DNA from 4 places in the Pseudomonas rossensis genome. Region 3 is predicted to be linked to each of the others. Evidence: predicted binding sites of a transcription regulator. Region 3 holds the regulator's gene; each other region holds the start of a gene.
What was found. The regulator sigma-54, encoded in region 3, starts transcription at its own class of promoters, with help from an activator protein. The targets are predictions, from matches to a motif close to ANTGGCATNNANNTTGCTNT.

Region 1 (3,913 bases), on a different contig from region 3:
AGCCCATTACAAAGCGCAAAACCGCCCCGGCCAGAATCGGCGTGGCCACCATCAGTCCGCGCTGTTGGGTGGTCAGCTGCAGATCGGCGGCGATCTGCACCGCCATTGGACCGAGCAGGTACCAGACCATGAAACTCAGGTCGAAATAGAGGAAGGCCGCGAACAATGTCGGGGTATGGCCAGATTTCCAGAAGCTTGAATTCATCGCGCACCTCAGCTGTTAGGAGTCTCGAGAAGGAGTCATGAGCTTGCAGGTGGGGCGCCGCATCGGCCGCACCACCGGCCCCGGTCTGTGGGGCCAAAACAAAAAAACGCCGCCACCGGATTCGCCAAAGGGCAAATGAGGTGAGCGACGTCTTTGTCGTAGGTGGGGCAACCGCCGTTGGTTACCTGTAGTGATTACCTAGCGAGATCTGTGCCACATCCGGAATTTTTGTTAAGGCAAAAAGATCGCAGCCTTCGGCAGCTCCACAGGGTGTACGCATCCGATGTAGGAGCTGCCGAAGGCTGCGATCTTTTGCTCTTCAATCCAACAACTCGCTCATCGCGATGATCTGCTCCGCCACCTGAATCACCTTCTGCTGGCGGCTCATGGCCTGGCGGCGCATCAGGGTGTAGGCCTCTTCCTCGTTGCAGTCCTTCATTTTCATCAGCAGCCCTTTGGCCAGCTCGATGCGCTTGCGCTCGGCCAGTTGCTGGTCGCGGGCGTTGAGCTGGGCTCGCAGGGCCTGGTCGCTTTCAAAACGCGCCATGGCCACGTCGAGAATCGGCTGCAAGCGCTGTGCGTGGATGCCTTCGACGATGTAGGCACTGACCCCGGACTTGATCGCCTGACGCATCACATCGGGGTCATGTTCATCGGTAAACATCACGATCGGCCGCGGTTGGTCGCGGCTCACCAGCACCACTTGTTCCATCACATCGCGGCTCGGTGACTCGGTATCGATCAAAATCACGTCCGGACGCACCGTTTCGACGCGCGCGGGCAGGTCGATGGTCAGGCCCGACTCGTCGATCACCTCGAATCCGGCTTCGGTCAGGGCCGCCTTAAGGCGACCGACTTTCTTCGCAGTGTCGTTGATCAGCAGGATACGCAACATATTCGCAGTCTCCTGTCAGCGGCTGGCGAGAAGGGGCGAGCTGTCGCTCATGGCGTGCAGCTTGAAACTGCGGGCATAGCCGGCGGGGTCCAGGCCATCCCAGACCTTGCCGTCGATCAACTGGCTGCTGCGCATTGGCTGATCACTCGCGGCCACACCGACAGCGGTGGCGGCCTCTCGATACAAGTCTAGTTGCTGGACCTGACGGGCCACGCCCAGGTAGTCCGGGTCGTCGCGCAACAAACCCCAACGGCGGAACTGAGTCATGAACCACATGCCATCGGACAGATACGGCAGATTGACCTCGCCATCACCATGGAAGCGCAGTGCGTGCGGGTCTTGCCAGCGATGACCCAGGCCATCGGCGTAGTCACCGAGCAATCGCGGTTCGATGCAGTCGAGCGGTGCGTCGAGGTATTGCGGGGCACTCAACAGCTTCGCGGTGCTGCGGCGATTCTCGGTGCTTTCTTCGATGAAGCGGCTGGCCTCCAGAATCGCCATCACCAGCGCCCGTGCGGTGTTGGGGTATTGCTCGACAAAGGCGCGGGTGCAGCCGAGGACTTTTTCCGGATGATCGGGCCAGATGGTCTGGGTGGTTGCCATCGTGAACCCCAGATTTTGCTGCACCGCGCTGGCGGACCATGGCTCGCCGACGCAGAAGCCGTCGATGCGCCCGGCTTGCAGGTGCGCGACCATTTGCGGCGGCGGCACCACCACGCTGTCGACGTCCTGCAACGGATGAATACCCTGACTCGCGAGCCAGTAATACAACCACATGGCGTGGGTGCCCGTAGGAAATGTCTGGGCGAAGGTGAGTTTTGGGCGACTTTGGTGCACGTGCCGTTCCAGTGCTTCAGGACCGGTCACGTCCAGCGCCTGTAAGCCATGGGAGAGGTTGATGCTCTGGCCATTCTGATTCAGGCCCATGAGCACCGCCATGTCGGTCGACGCGACACCGCCGATGCCCAAATGCACCGCGTAGATCAAACCGTACAGACTGTGGGCGGCATCGAGTTCGCCACTGACCAGTTTGTCCCGCAGGTTGGCCCAGGACGACTGGCGCTTGAGGTTCAGGGTCAGGCCATAAGGTTGGGCAAAGCCCTGCGTGGCCGCGACCACTACCGAGGCGCAGTCGCTCAGGGCCATGAAGCCGAGGTTGATTTCGGTCTTTTCCGGGGCATCGCTGCCGTTGACCCAGGCCAGAGGGTTGGCTGGAACTTCAATCATCAGTAAACACCTTCCATAAAAAAGCGCCGGACCGGGCTGCTTGCCAGGGCAAGGCCAAGTGACGACGCCTTTGTCTTTCGACTCATCCCGCCGTTGGCATGAGTGCTGATGTCAGTGACGGTGCAAGGCATATGCCATCGCTCGCTGATTTTGTCGCGCGCCTCGCCTGCAACCCCGATGCCCGGCTATAATTGCCGCCACTTTTCGTAGCCCAGAGTCAAACCCGCCCATGTACACCCTGGCCCGTCAGCTGTTGTTCAAACTTTCCCCGGAAACCTCCCACGATCTGTCCCTGGACCTGATCGGCGCGGGCGGGCGTTTGGGCCTCAACGGCTTGCTGTGCAAGGCGCCGGCGAAAATGCCGGTGACCGTCATGGGCCTGGACTTCCCGAACCCGGTGGGTCTGGCGGCCGGGCTGGACAAGAACGGCGCGGCCATCGACGGTTTTGCGCAACTGGGGTTTGGGTTTGTCGAAATCGGCACCATCACGCCGCGCCCGCAGCCGGGCAATCCGAAGCCACGCATTTTCCGTCTGCCGGAAGCCGAGGCGATCATCAACCGCATGGGGTTCAACAACCTCGGCGTCGATCACCTGCTGGCTCGAGTGGCGGCGGCCAAGTTCAAGGGCGTGCTGGGTATCAATATCGGCAAAAACTTCGATACCCCGGTTGAGCGGGCGGTCGACGACTACCTGATCTGCCTGGACAAGGTCTACGCCCACGCCAGCTACGTGACGGTCAACGTCAGCTCGCCGAACACCCCGGGCCTGCGCAGCCTGCAATTCGGAGATTCGCTGAAGCAATTGTTGGCCGACCTGGCGACGCGCCGCGCAGAACTGGCGCTGCGCCACGGCAAACATGTACCTCTGGCGATCAAGATTGCGCCGGACATGACCGACGAAGAAACCGCTCAGGTCGCGCAAGCGCTGATCGAAACCGGGATGGACGCGGTGATCGCCACCAATACCACCCTGAGCCGCGTCGGCGTAGAAGGCATGGAGCATGGTGACGAGGCGGGCGGTCTGTCCGGCGCACCGGTTCGTGACAAGAGCACCCACACCGTGAAGGTGCTGGCGGCCGAGTTGGCCGGTCGCTTGCCGATCATCGCCGTGGGCGGCATCACCGAAGGCAAGCACGCGGCTGAGAAAATCGCTGCGGGTGCCAGCCTGGTGCAGCTCTATTCCGGCTTCATCTATAAAGGCCCGGCGCTGATTCGTGAATCCGTAGACGCCATCGCGGCCTTGCGCTAAACCCCGTAGGAGCTGCCGAAGGCTGCGATCTTTTGACTTTGATCTTGATTGCCAGGAAGCAAGATCAAAAGATCGCAGCCTTCGGCAGCTCCTACAGTGAGAGAGTGTTTGGCCAGAGAACAGGCATAAAAAAGGGCTCCTCGAAGGAGCCCCTGGGCCGAAGCCCGCCGCCCGGATGGGGCGTGCGTGGTAAGTCGTTACGTAATCAGATTGTCGTGTCGGAGTGTGTGCCCTGTGTTAGCCGACGGCGTGAAGTTCGTTGAGTCTATGGATTCCCGCAGTGCCGGTCATACCGTCCCAATTGTCGCCGCGTCCTTCTCGCCAGCCGTTAATCCAG
Region 2 (3,913 bases), on a different contig from region 3:
CGAGTACCTGGAAACCCTCTACGAAGGCTACGGCCAGCGTTTTCGCATGGAAAAACTGCTGCACGAAGTACGCACCGAACACCAGCACCTGGTGATTTTCGAAAACTCGCGCATGGGCCGCGTCATGGCGCTGGACGGCGTGATCCAGACCACCGAAGCCGACGAATTCATCTACCACGAGATGTTGACCCACGTGCCGATCCTGGCGCATGGCACCGCCAAGCGCGTGCTGATCATCGGTGGCGGCGACGGCGGCATGCTGCGTGAAGTGGCCAAGCACCGCAGCATCGAGCACATCACCATGGTCGAGATCGACGGCACCGTGGTCGACATGTGCAAGGAGTTCCTGCCGAACCACTCCAAGGGTGCGTTCGCTGATCCACGCCTGAACCTGGTGATCGACGACGGCATGCGTTTCGTCGCCACCACCACCGAAAAATTCGACGTGATCATTTCCGACTCCACCGACCCGATCGGCCCGGGCGAAGTGCTGTTCTCGGAAAACTTCTACCAGGCCTGCCGTCGCTGCCTGAACGAAGGCGGCATCCTGGTGACCCAGAACGGCACGCCGTTCATGCAAATCGAAGAAGTCAAAACCACCGCCGGGCGCCTGCGCAGCCTGTTCCCGGACTGGCACTTCTATCAGGCGGCCGTGCCGACCTACATCGGCGGCGCCATGACCTTCGCCTGGGGCGCGACCAATACCGCCTATCGTAAATTGTCCCGGGAAACCCTGCAGCAGCGCTTCGCCGGCAGCGGCATCATCACCCGCTACTACAACCCGGAAATCCACATCGGCGCGTTCGCCTTACCGCAATACGTCCTGCAGGCTGTGAACAAGCCTAGCAACGACTGATATCGAGCAATCCAGAAAGGGCCCTCTCAGGTTGTGTGAAAACACACCGGAGACGGCCCTTTTTTCGTGCTTCACTTATAGAAGGTCCGGTTGAACGATTGGCCGGGGAAGAATGTCGAGATACATGTAAGCCCATCCATGGGTTTTATCGAGGAGGCACCTGATGCAAAAGTGGAAAGTCACTTTCGTTGATGATCACGGTGAACAAGTTGACGAGGTGTTTGAGAGCGATGAATGCCCGAACAACGAGCAAGCCGCGAAGCTCATTCGCGCCCGGTGTTTGCCTGTGGCTGCCGAACTGGACCTCAACGATCTGGAAGGGCGCACCGATGATCCGACTGTCAAAAGTCTGAAGACCCAGTACAGCATTGAAATCCTCAGCATCACGCCAATCTGAACATCTCCTGTCACATTCCTAACCAGGCCTTGGCAGCGGCTCTATCTTGAGGCTACTCTGCAATCGAGATCAGCGAACGGATCGCTAAGGTCTGGTCTTGTCAGCTACATGCTTGCTTCCCACCGGCAACGTTGTTGCCGCATCGCTCGCCCCATTCGGTTGCGCGTGCCGGGAATACGGAAAGTCTATCCATCAGTCTGAGGGGGACGTTTCATGAGCACAGCCTATCAAGAAGACATCAGCACCAGCGTCTTGCGCCGCATGAAAGAAGGCGGCTTCGACTTTTCACGATTCCATCCCATCGAGTTCTACGCCATTTTTCCGGACGAGGAGCGGGCGCGCAGGGCGGCAGGGCATTACTGCGGTGAATCCTTGAATGCACAAATCAGCGTGCGCGACGACGGCGCGTGGTACCTGGAACTGAGCAAAGTGATGTACGCCACCTATGACGGCATCGGCGACTTTGAGCAGGATTTCGAGGCGGTGGTCGAGCCTTTGGGCGGCATCATCGAAGGATGGGGCGTCAAGCAGGAGGTACGAGGGCGACTCGCATAACTTATGAACAGTGACAACACTCAGCAACGGCTGACCTCAGGGTTGGCCGTTTTCGTTTTCGCGGTTTGAAAAGATAAAAGATCGCAGCCTCGTTTTCTCCTGTAGGAGCTGTCGAGTGAAACGAGGCTGCGATCTCTTGATCGTGTTTTTGATTCATAACGTTTCAAAAACGCAAAAAAAACCGCCTGAGCAGGCGGCTAAAGGGAAGTTCATCAAGTTTTCCAGCGAATGCGCGGATTATCCGCATCGACTCCCGGGCAGTGAAATCAACTCTGGCTATGCTGGTGATAGGCGACAACATTGCTTCGCAATGAAGCGGGGGCGATCAGGTGGGGGCATTTACCGCACAGGATTGGTGCGGTGCGTGCAGTGCGATTATCCAACTGATTGATATCAAAGCGTTTATGCCGATGGCACGGGCTTTGCGAAGCCCAGATGTCCGGGTGACAAGGAGTACGGCATGATCCGCACCTATTTTGATGAGATGTACGATGCCGGCGGCCAGGTCCGCCCGCATTATCGGGAGTTTGCCCGTTGGCTGGCCGAAACGCCTGACGAGCTTTTGGCACAACGGCGACGCGAGGCCGATCTGTTATTTCATCGCGCTGGGATTACGTTCACGCTCTATGGTGATGAGCAAGGGACAGAGCGCCTGATTCCCTTCGACACCATTCCCCGCAGCATCCCCGCCAGTGAATGGCGAGTTGTCGAGCGCGGCTGCATTCAGCGGGTCAAGGCGTTGAACATGTTCCTCGCCGACCTCTATCACGAGCAGCGCATTATCAAGGCCGGCATTATTCCGGCCGAGCAAGTGCTGGCCAACGAGCAATACCAGTTGGCGATGCAAGGGCTGGATTTGCACCGCGATATCTATTCCCACATCTCCGGTGTCGATCTGGTGCGCGATGGCGACGGCACGTACTACGTGCTTGAAGACAATCTTCGTACACCGAGCGGCGTCAGCTACATGCTGGAAGACCGCAAGATGATGATGCGGTTGTTCCCCGAGTTGTTCGCGGCCCAGCGCATTGCCCCTATCGACCACTATCCGAACCTGTTGCTCGACACCCTGAAAAGCTCGAGCCCGATTGATAACCCGAGCGTGGTGGTACTGACGCCGGGTCGTTTCAACAGCGCGTTCTTTGAACATGCGTTTCTGGCGCGGGAAATGGGCGTTGAGCTGGTGGAAGGCGCGGACCTGTTCGTGCGGGATGACAAGGTCTTCATGCGCACCACGGACGGGCCGAAAGCCGTCGACGTGATCTACCGTCGCCTCGATGATGCGTTCCTCGATCCGCTTGCGTTCAACCCGGACTCGATGCTTGGCGTTCCAGGGCTGCTGTCGTCGTACCGCTCCGGCAATGTCGTGCTGGCGAATGCCATCGGCACCGGGGTCGCGGACGACAAGTCGGTGTATCCATTCGTCACGGACATGATCCGTTTCTACCTGGATGAAGAGCCGATCCTGAAGAATGTGCCGACGTGGCAGTGTCGTAATCCCTCCGAACTGTCCCACGTACTGGCCAATCTTCCGGAACTGGTGGTCAAGGAAACCCAAGGCTCCGGCGGTTACGGAATGCTGGTAGGGCCGGCGGCGACGGCGGCGGAAATCGAATCTTTCCGTGCGCGGATCAAAGCCAAGCCCCATGCGTACATCGCGCAACCGACGTTGTCCCTGTCGACCTGTCCGACCTTTGTCGAAAACGGCATCGCTCCACGCCACATCGACCTGCGTCCGTTTGTATTGTCTGGCCGCGAAACCCGGGTTGTGCCCGGCGGTTTGACCCGTGTTGCCCTGCGCGAAGGCTCCCTGGTGGTGAATTCATCCCAGGGCGGTGGAACCAAGGACACCTGGGTGGTCGAGGATTGAAGGAAGCCTGCCATGTTAAGTAGAACTGCCTCGGATTTGTATTGGATGTCGCGTTACCTGGAGCGGGCGGAAAACCTCGCACGGATGCTCGACATCAGTTATTCGCTGTCGCTGATGCCGCAGGATGGCCGAGGTGATGGCCTGCATGAACTCGCCATGCCGTTGCTGATCACCGGCACCCTGGACGATTACCTGGAACGCCACGGCGAATTGCACGCTGAACGGCTGCTGCATT
Region 3 (3,913 bases):
TAGCCACTTGAACAAGTAGGTGGAGATGTCCTGGAACATCTCTTCGACGTCCGGCTGTGCCGCCAGGTACTCGACAACCGGTTGGTCGAGCCCGGATTGATCGCGCAACTCTGGCTTCCAGTAAGGGTTCGGCAGGCAGCGCACGTCGAATACCAGATCAGCGTCCACCGGCATGCCACGCTTGAAGCCGAAAGACTCCACCAGGAACGCCGTACCGGGTTCCGGCTGGTTCAGCAGGCGCAGCTTGATGGTATCTCGCAGCTGATACAGGTTCAGGTTGGTGGTGTTTACTTTGAGATCGGCGAGGTCGGCAATCGGCCCGAGCAGGGCGGTCTCATCGTTGATGGCCTCGGCCAGCGAGCGATTGGCATTGCTCAGCGGGTGACGACGGCGGGTTTCCGAGAAACGTTTGAGCAAGGTTTCTTCGTCGGCGTCCAGATAAAGCACATCACACTGGATATGCCGGCTGCGCACTTCTTCCAGCAGTTCGGGAAACCGCGACAAGTGACTCGGCAAGTTACGCGCATCGATCGATACGGCAACCAGCGGTTGCGCCAGTTCGGTGTGGATCAACGCGCGTTCGGCCAGTTCCGGCAGCAGGCCGGCGGGCAGGTTGTCGATGCAGTAGTAGCCGTTGTCCTCGAGAACATCGAGTGCGGTACTTTTACCTGAGCCGGAGCGGCCACTGACGATGATCAAGCGCATGATTAATGACCGTTTTGCTCGTCCAGGACAACCTGATACAAGGCTTCATTGCTCGGGGCGCTGCGCAGTTTTTCGCGCACTTCCTTGCGATCGAGCATGCTGGCGATCTGGCGCAGTAACTCCAGGTGCGCATCGGTAGCCGCCTCAGGGACCAGCAGAACGAACAGCAGGTCAACCGGGGCGCCGTCGATGGCGTCGAAATCAATGGGTGCGTCAAGGTGCATCAATGCACTGATGGGCGAGGTGCAACCCTTCAGGCGGCAGTGTGGGATGGCGATGCCGTTGCCAAAACCGGTGGAACCGAGTTTTTCACGGGCAATCAAAGCCTCGAAGACATCTTGCATCTCCAGATCCGGCACTTCCCGGGCGATCAGGTTGGCAATTTGCTCGAGGGCTTTCTTTTTACTGCCGCCCGGCACGTTCACGAGAGAACGGCCGGGGGTCAGGATGCTTTCAAGTCGGATCATGGGTTGGGAGTGTTAACGACCGGTCGCGCCCTGGAGGAGGCTTTGGGTCTTTTCCTTATGCTTTTTGAGTTGTTTATCCAGCTTGTCGGTCAGTGCGTCGATCGCCGCGTACATATCGGTATGCTCCGCGTTTGCGACCACTTCATTGCCGGGAATATGCAGCGTGGCTTCGATTTTCTGCTTGAGCTTTTCGACCGTCATCGTGACCTGCACGTTGGTGATCTTGTCGAAATGCCTCTCTAATCGTTCGAGTTTTTCGCCGATGTAGGTGCGAAGAGGTTCGGTCACTTCCAGTTGGTGTCCACTGATGTTGACTTGCATACAGCTTCTCCTTCGTTGCCAGTGCATAAAGCGGCAGGCAGAAATGCCTGCCACTGGAACGCTGTGGCGTGGCTCTACATCAACCGCTTGCGTTCGCTCGAAGGCGCGATCCCGAGGGATTCGCGGTACTTGGCGACGGTGCGGCGAGCCACCTGAATGCCTTGTGCCTCCAGTAAACCAGCGATCTTGCTGTCACTCAACGGCTTTTTCTGATTTTCCGCGGCAACCAGTTTTTTGATGATCGCGCGGATCGCCGTGGACGAGCATTCACCGCCCTCTGAGGTGCTGACGTGGCTGGAGAAAAAGTATTTCAGTTCATATATGCCCCGTGGGGTATGCATGAATTTCTGCGTAGTCACCCGTGAAATCGTCGACTCGTGCATGCCCACCGCTTCGGCGATGTCATGCAGGACCAGCGGTTTCATGGCTTCGTCGCCGTATTCAAGAAAGCCGCGCTGATGCTCGACGATTTGAGTGGCGACTTTCATCAGGGTTTCGTTGCGGCTTTGCAGGCTCTTGATGAACCAGCGGGCCTCTTGCAACTGATTGCGCATGAAGGTGTTGTCGGCACTGGTGTCGGCGCGGCGCACGAAACCGGCGTATTGAGCGTTGACCCGCAGTCGTGGCACGGATTCCTGGTTCAGTTCCACCAGCCAGCGCTCGTTGTCCTTGCGTACGATCACGTCGGGAACGACGTATTCGGCTTCGCTGGACTCGATTTGCGAGCCTGGGCGCGGGTTGAGGCTCTGCACCAGTTCAATCACTTGGCGCAGTTCGTCTTCCTTGAGCTTCATGCGACGCATCAGCTGGCTGTAATCGCGGCTGCCGAGCAGGTCGATGTAATCGGTGACCAGGCGTTTGGCCTCGACCAGCCAAGGCGTCTTGGCGGGCAACTGGCGCAATTGCAGCAGCAGGCATTCGCCCAGGTTGCGGGCGCCGATGCCAGCGGGTTCGAATTGCTGGATGCGGTGCAGGACGGCTTCGATTTCGTCCAGTTCGATGTCCAGTTCCGGGTCGAAGGCTTCGAGAATCTCCTCGAGGGTTTCGTCCAGGTAGCCCTGATTGTTGATGCAGTCGATCAGGGTCACGGCGATCAGGCGATCGGTGTCGGACATCGGGGCCAGGTTCAGTTGCCACAACAAGTGGCTTTGCAGGCTTTCGCCGGCCGATGTACGGGTGGTGAAATCCCACTCGTCGTCATCGTTGCTCGGCAGGCTGCTGGCGCTGGTCTGGTAGACGTCTTCCCACGCGGTGTCGACGGGCAGTTCGTTGGGAATGCGCTCGTTCCAATCGCCTTCCTCGAGGTTGTCCACCGTCGGGGCGGTTTCCTGGTAGGAGGGTTCCGAAACATCGGCGTTGGGTGGCTGTTCGGCTTTGTCGGCCAAGGGGTCGGCGTTATCGAAGTCGTCGCCTTCTTCCTGGCGTTCGAGCATCGGATTGGACTCCAGGGCCTCCTGGATTTCCTGTTGCAGGTCCAGGGTCGACAATTGGAGCAGGCGGATGGCCTGTTGCAGCTGCGGTGTCATCGTCAGCTGCTGGCCCATTCTCAAGACTAGCGATGGTTTCATGGCAGGGGCTTAACACCTTATTCGCCGGCGCACATGCGCCATCCACTACAGGGCGCCGGAGCGCCAAACATAAGCAAATTATATGCCCGAAACTGCAGCGTTTGCCTAGAGCGCTGTAACAATAAAAAAATGTTGATTTTTTATCGAGACAAGCGCCCGAGCAACCAGCCAGACACCTCAGTGCTTACAGGCGGAACTCATGGCCCAGATACACTTCCTTGACCAGGTCGTTGGCCAGGATGGTGGCAGAGTCACCTTCGGCGATCAGCTGACCATCGTTGACGATGTAGGCGGTTTCGCAGATATCCAGGGTTTCACGGACGTTGTGGTCAGTGATCAGCACCCCAATGCCCTTGGCCTTGAGGTGATAGATGATCTGCTTGATGTCGCCCACCGAAATCGGGTCCACGCCTGCGAACGGTTCGTCGAGCAGGATGAATTTCGGGTTGGTGGCCAGTGCTCGGGCGATTTCCACACGGCGGCGTTCACCACCGGACAGGCTCATCCCGAGGTTGTCGCGGATGTGGCTGATGTGGAATTCCTGCAGCAGGCTTTCCAGCTCTTTGCGACGACCGACCTTGTCAAGTTCCTTGCGGGTCTCGAGGATCGCCATGATGTTGTCGGCTACCGAGAGTTTGCGGAAGATCGATGCTTCTTGCGGAAGATAGCCGATACCGGCCTTCGCACGACCGTGCATAGGCTGGTGGCTGACATCCAGGTCGTCGATCAGTACGCGGCCCTGATCGGCCTGTACCAGGCCGACAATCATGTAAAAGCAGGTGGTCTTGCCGGCGCCGTTGGGACCCAGCAGGCCGACGATCTGACCGCTGTCGATCGACAGGCTGACGTCAC
Region 4 (3,913 bases), on a different contig from region 3:
CGGTGGCGTAGCCGTTCTGCGAAGGAATCGAACGCGCGGTATCAGCGTTGTACTGCGAGGTTTTGTCCATGGAGACCGTAACGACGCCGGAGGCAGCGCCGTTGGCTTTCCACACGCCATTGGTCACGGTACCCGGAATCCAGCCGGTGACTTTCAGGTCAGGGCTGACAATCGGCGTAGGGGTGGCAGGAGTGGTGACGGAAACCAGTTTGCCTGACGAATCGAACGCCATGGTCGACGCGACAGGAGGAGTAAGGGTAGGGTCGCTGCCATCCGGGTTGCGACCCTCGATCAGGGTGTAGGTCTTCCAGGTGTTGTCACCCGTCTTGACCATGTATTGATCCATGACGTGCTTGTTACCCTGGGTATCGTAAATCGGGGTACTAAACTGTTTGGTGAAGGACGCTTCCTTGGACGGGTCAAACGGGTTGGTCGTCTGGTTGATGATGGGAGCTGTGGAGTTCAGGTTGATCGTCGACGAAACCGTGGAGGTGTTTTTTGGCGCCAGGTTCGAAGTATCGATGCGCAGGTCAGTCAAAACGCCATTGAGGATCTTGCCATTGGCATCCACGCCATAACCCTGCAGACGCGCAGAGCCATCGCTATTGGTGACGTAACCGTCCTTGTCGACCTTGAACGTACCGGCACGGGTGTAGGACATCGAACCGTTCTCGCTCAGCACGAAGAAGCCGGAACCGTTGATGCCCATGTCCAGCACGTTGCCGGTGTTGTTGACGTCGCCCTGGGTGAACTGCTGGGAAACGTTGGCCAGGCGCACGCCGTTACCGATGGTTTTGCTGCCGGAACCCAGCTTGGTGGCCGAGTAAACGTCTTCGAATTCTGCACGGGACGATTTGAAACCGGTGGTCGCGACGTTGGCGATGTTGTTGCCGGTCACGTCCAGTTGTTTGTTGGCTGCATAGAGACCGCTAAGGCCGATATTGAAAGACATATTCCACTCCTTTGTGCCGTGTTAGTCGGCTCTACATACCAATGGTTTGTACTTTGGACAGAGCGATGCTGCCCGCCCCGGCCAGGTTGAGCATCAACTCACCGCCGGTCTGGCTGATGGTCACGCTGTTGACGGTGGCCGGCAGGTACGTCACCAGCGAGGTCGCCTTGCCGTCGTAGGTCGCCGTAGCGCCGAAGGTATAGGTACCCGCCTTGGCCACTTCGCCTGCATCGTTTTTTCCGTCCCAGATGAAAGTCGAAGTACCGGCGACCTCGCTGCCCAGGTCGATGGTGCGGACAACCTTGCCATCGGCATCGGTGATCTTGACCTTGACCGGGTCCACCGACGCCGGTACGGCAATGGTGCCGCTAAAACTCTTGGAGGTATCGACCACAGCCTTGTCGGCCGGTGCAATAACCGAACGCCCGACCAGCGACGACGCCTGCAACGCCTGGGACGAGTTGTAATTGCTGGCCAGGCCACTCACGGTGGTGTTGAGCGTGGTGATGCCTTCCAGGCTACTGAACTGGGCCAACTGGGCGACGAACTCGCCGTTGTCCTGCGGTTCCAGCGGATTCTGGTTTTTCAGCTGCGTTACCAGCAACTGCAGGAACGCATCCTTGCCCAGGGCCTTTTTGCCGGTGGCGCTGTTCGTTGCCGCCGCCAGGCCGTCGGCGCTGGTGTTGGTCTTGATCGAGGAGTTGGCCAGGATGTCCTTGAGGCTCAAACCACTGGTGGTATCGGTAACACTCATCTGAGTTGCCCCTTATCACTGACCGAGGGTCAGGACCTTCTGCATCATGGTTTTGGCGGTGTTCATCATTTCGGCGTTGGTCTGGAACGAACGGCTCGCGGAAATCATGTCAGCCATTTCTTCCACCACGTTGACGTTCGGGTAGTAGACGTAGCCCTTGGAGTCGGCCGCCGGATGGTTCGGCTCGTAGCGCGCTTCGAGGTTGCTCTGGTCTTCGACCACGCCCAGCACTTGCACGCCTTGACCGGCCGCGTCCTGGTTCTGGAACAGCGAGTCGCTGCCGCCGCTCTGGCCGCCCTGGAACATGGTGGCGAATACCGGGTGCCGTGCACGGTAGGTCTGGTCGATGCTCGACGAGACGGTTTCGGCGTTGGCGATGTTACTGGCGACGGTGTTCAAGCGAGTGGTCTGGGCACTCATGCCGCTACCGGCAATGTTGAAAACACTGGCTAGAGACATGACTTACTCTCCACGAAGGGCTGACACCAGCCCTTTGAATTTGCTGTTGAGCAGGGTGAAGCTGGCCTGGAAGTTGACCGCGTTTTCCGCGTAGTTCGACTGTTCCAGCTGGGCGTCCACGGTGTTCTGGTCGATCGACGGTTGCATCGGCGTGCGATACATCAGCGACTCGTCGCCATTGCCCAGGCCTTCGGCTTCGATATGACGGCTGTTGGTCATGTTCAAGGCGAAATTGCCGCTCTTGGTCTTCTCGTTCTGCTCGGCGAGCACTTTCGAGAAGTCCAGATCCCGAGCCTTGTAGTTCGGGGTGTCGGCGTTGGCGATGTTGTTGGCCAGGACTTCGGCACGCTGAGCGCGGAAGCCCAGGGCTTGTTCGTGGATACCGAGCGCTTTATCGAAGCTGATGCTCATGTCGGAAACCTTCGGGTGACCTGATTTTTCGTAACATGGACATAGCAAGCGTCGTGCCAATTGAAAAAAGCCCGTAAACCGGGGCTTTGCGGGCAGTGGCAATGTGGCAATGCCAGAAAAGCGGCAACCGATTTCCGCCGCCTGCCGCTTTTCTGCCGCTTTCACCCCCGCAGAACACCACATGACCCTGTGGGAGCGAGCCTGCTCGCGATAGCGGAGTGACAGGCACGAAAATGTCGGCTGAGATGACGCTATCGCGAGCAGGCTCGCTCCCACAGGGGAAAGCGGTGGTGTCGGAATATCATCAGGCAAAAAAAAACGGGAGCCCCTGAGGACTCCCGTTTTTTGATAACGCCAACGAATCACTTCGCCTGGTAAATGATCCCCGGGCTGCACTGGACCATCTGGTAATGATCCGGCAAACCGTTCAGCGCCTCGGAAGCACCGAGGAACAGATAACCGCCTGGCTTCAACGTGCTGTGAATGCGCAACAGGATGTCCTTCTTCACCTCGGCGGAGAAGTAGATCAGCACGTTGCGGCAGAACACGATGTCGAACTTGCCGAGGCTCGCGTAGCTGTCCAGCAGGTTGAACGAGCGAAACTCCACTCGGCTCTTGATCGGTGCCTTGATTGCCCAGCGTCCCGGCCCTTTCGGGTCGAAGTAACGTTGAAGGCGCTCGGGCGACAGGCCACGGCCGATGGCCAGGCTGTCGTACTCGCCGGTCTTGCAGTTGGTCAGCATGGTACCGGACAGGTCGGTGGCAACGATCTGCACACCCATCTTCAACTGGCCCATGTTCACGCGCTCGAACTCATCGATCGACATCGACAGCGAATACGGTTCCTGACCCGACGAACAGGCCGCAGACCAGATCCGCAGACGCTGGCCAGGGGCGGCCTTGATCGCTGCCGGCAACACCTTGTTCTTCAAGACTTCAAACGGATAGGTGTCACGAAACCACAAGGTTTCGTTGGTGGTCATGGCATCCACCACCATCTCGCGCAAACCGCTGCGCGGCTGGGTCTGGATGCGCTGGACCAGCTCACCCAGGGACTTGATGCCTTGCTGTTCCATCAGTTTGTTGAGACGGCTCGAGACCAGGTACTGCTTGTTTTCACCGAGCAAAATGCCACAGGCTTTTTCCAGGAAGACCCGGAACTGTTCGAAATCCAAATTACCCGTAGACAAAGATGCCGCCTCTTAAATCGTATTAACCGTTAGGGGCAAAAGGCCCCTAGCTGATGTCTGCTGCTTTGATCCGGTTGACTACCCGGGATGCCAGGTCATCAGGACGGAATTTGGCAAGGAAGTCATCGGCACCGACCTTCTTTACCA

Region 1: the regulator sigma-54 is predicted to act here: its motif matches at 2,447-2,466, upstream of WLY71_RS26605 (CmpA/NrtA family ABC transporter substrate-binding protein).
Region 2: the regulator sigma-54 is predicted to act here: its motif matches at 2,218-2,237, upstream of WLY71_RS15360 (circularly permuted type 2 ATP-grasp protein).
Region 4: the regulator sigma-54 is predicted to act here: its motif matches at 2,618-2,637, upstream of flgB (flagellar basal body rod protein FlgB).

Annotation. Positions count from the first base shown of each region.
Region 1 covers NZ_JBBWCB010000158.1:6,043-9,955, reverse strand. Annotated here, with positions in the region: gene WLY71_RS26615 (nitrate/nitrite transporter) at 1-205, opposite strand, end outside; gene WLY71_RS26610 (ANTAR domain-containing response regulator) at 525-1,100, opposite strand; gene WLY71_RS26605 (CmpA/NrtA family ABC transporter substrate-binding protein) at 1,116-2,327, opposite strand; gene WLY71_RS26600 (quinone-dependent dihydroorotate dehydrogenase) at 2,557-3,576, shown strand; gene rmf (ribosome modulation factor) at 3,814-3,913, opposite strand, start outside.
Region 2 covers NZ_JBBWCB010000050.1:26,612-30,524, reverse strand. Annotated here, with positions in the region: gene speE (polyamine aminopropyltransferase) at 1-856, shown strand, start outside; gene WLY71_RS15370 (hypothetical protein) at 1,020-1,253, shown strand; gene WLY71_RS15365 (ribonuclease E inhibitor RraB) at 1,467-1,808, shown strand; gene WLY71_RS15360 (circularly permuted type 2 ATP-grasp protein) at 2,269-3,678, shown strand; gene WLY71_RS15355 (alpha-E domain-containing protein) at 3,691-3,913, shown strand, end outside.
Region 3 covers NZ_JBBWCB010000030.1:10,404-14,316, reverse strand. Annotated here, with positions in the region: gene rapZ (RNase adapter RapZ) at 1-705, opposite strand, end outside; gene ptsN (PTS IIA-like nitrogen regulatory protein PtsN) at 708-1,172, opposite strand; gene hpf (ribosome hibernation-promoting factor, HPF/YfiA family) at 1,185-1,493, opposite strand; gene WLY71_RS10770 (RNA polymerase factor sigma-54) at 1,568-3,061, opposite strand; gene lptB (LPS export ABC transporter ATP-binding protein) at 3,246-3,913, opposite strand, start outside.
Region 4 covers NZ_JBBWCB010000003.1:53,200-57,112, forward strand. Annotated here, with positions in the region: gene flgE (flagellar hook protein FlgE) at 1-952, opposite strand, end outside; gene flgD (flagellar hook assembly protein FlgD) at 984-1,706, opposite strand; gene flgC (flagellar basal body rod protein FlgC) at 1,722-2,165, opposite strand; gene flgB (flagellar basal body rod protein FlgB) at 2,169-2,576, opposite strand; gene cheR (protein-glutamate O-methyltransferase CheR) at 2,939-3,766, opposite strand; gene WLY71_RS01805 (chemotaxis protein CheV) at 3,813-3,913, opposite strand, start outside.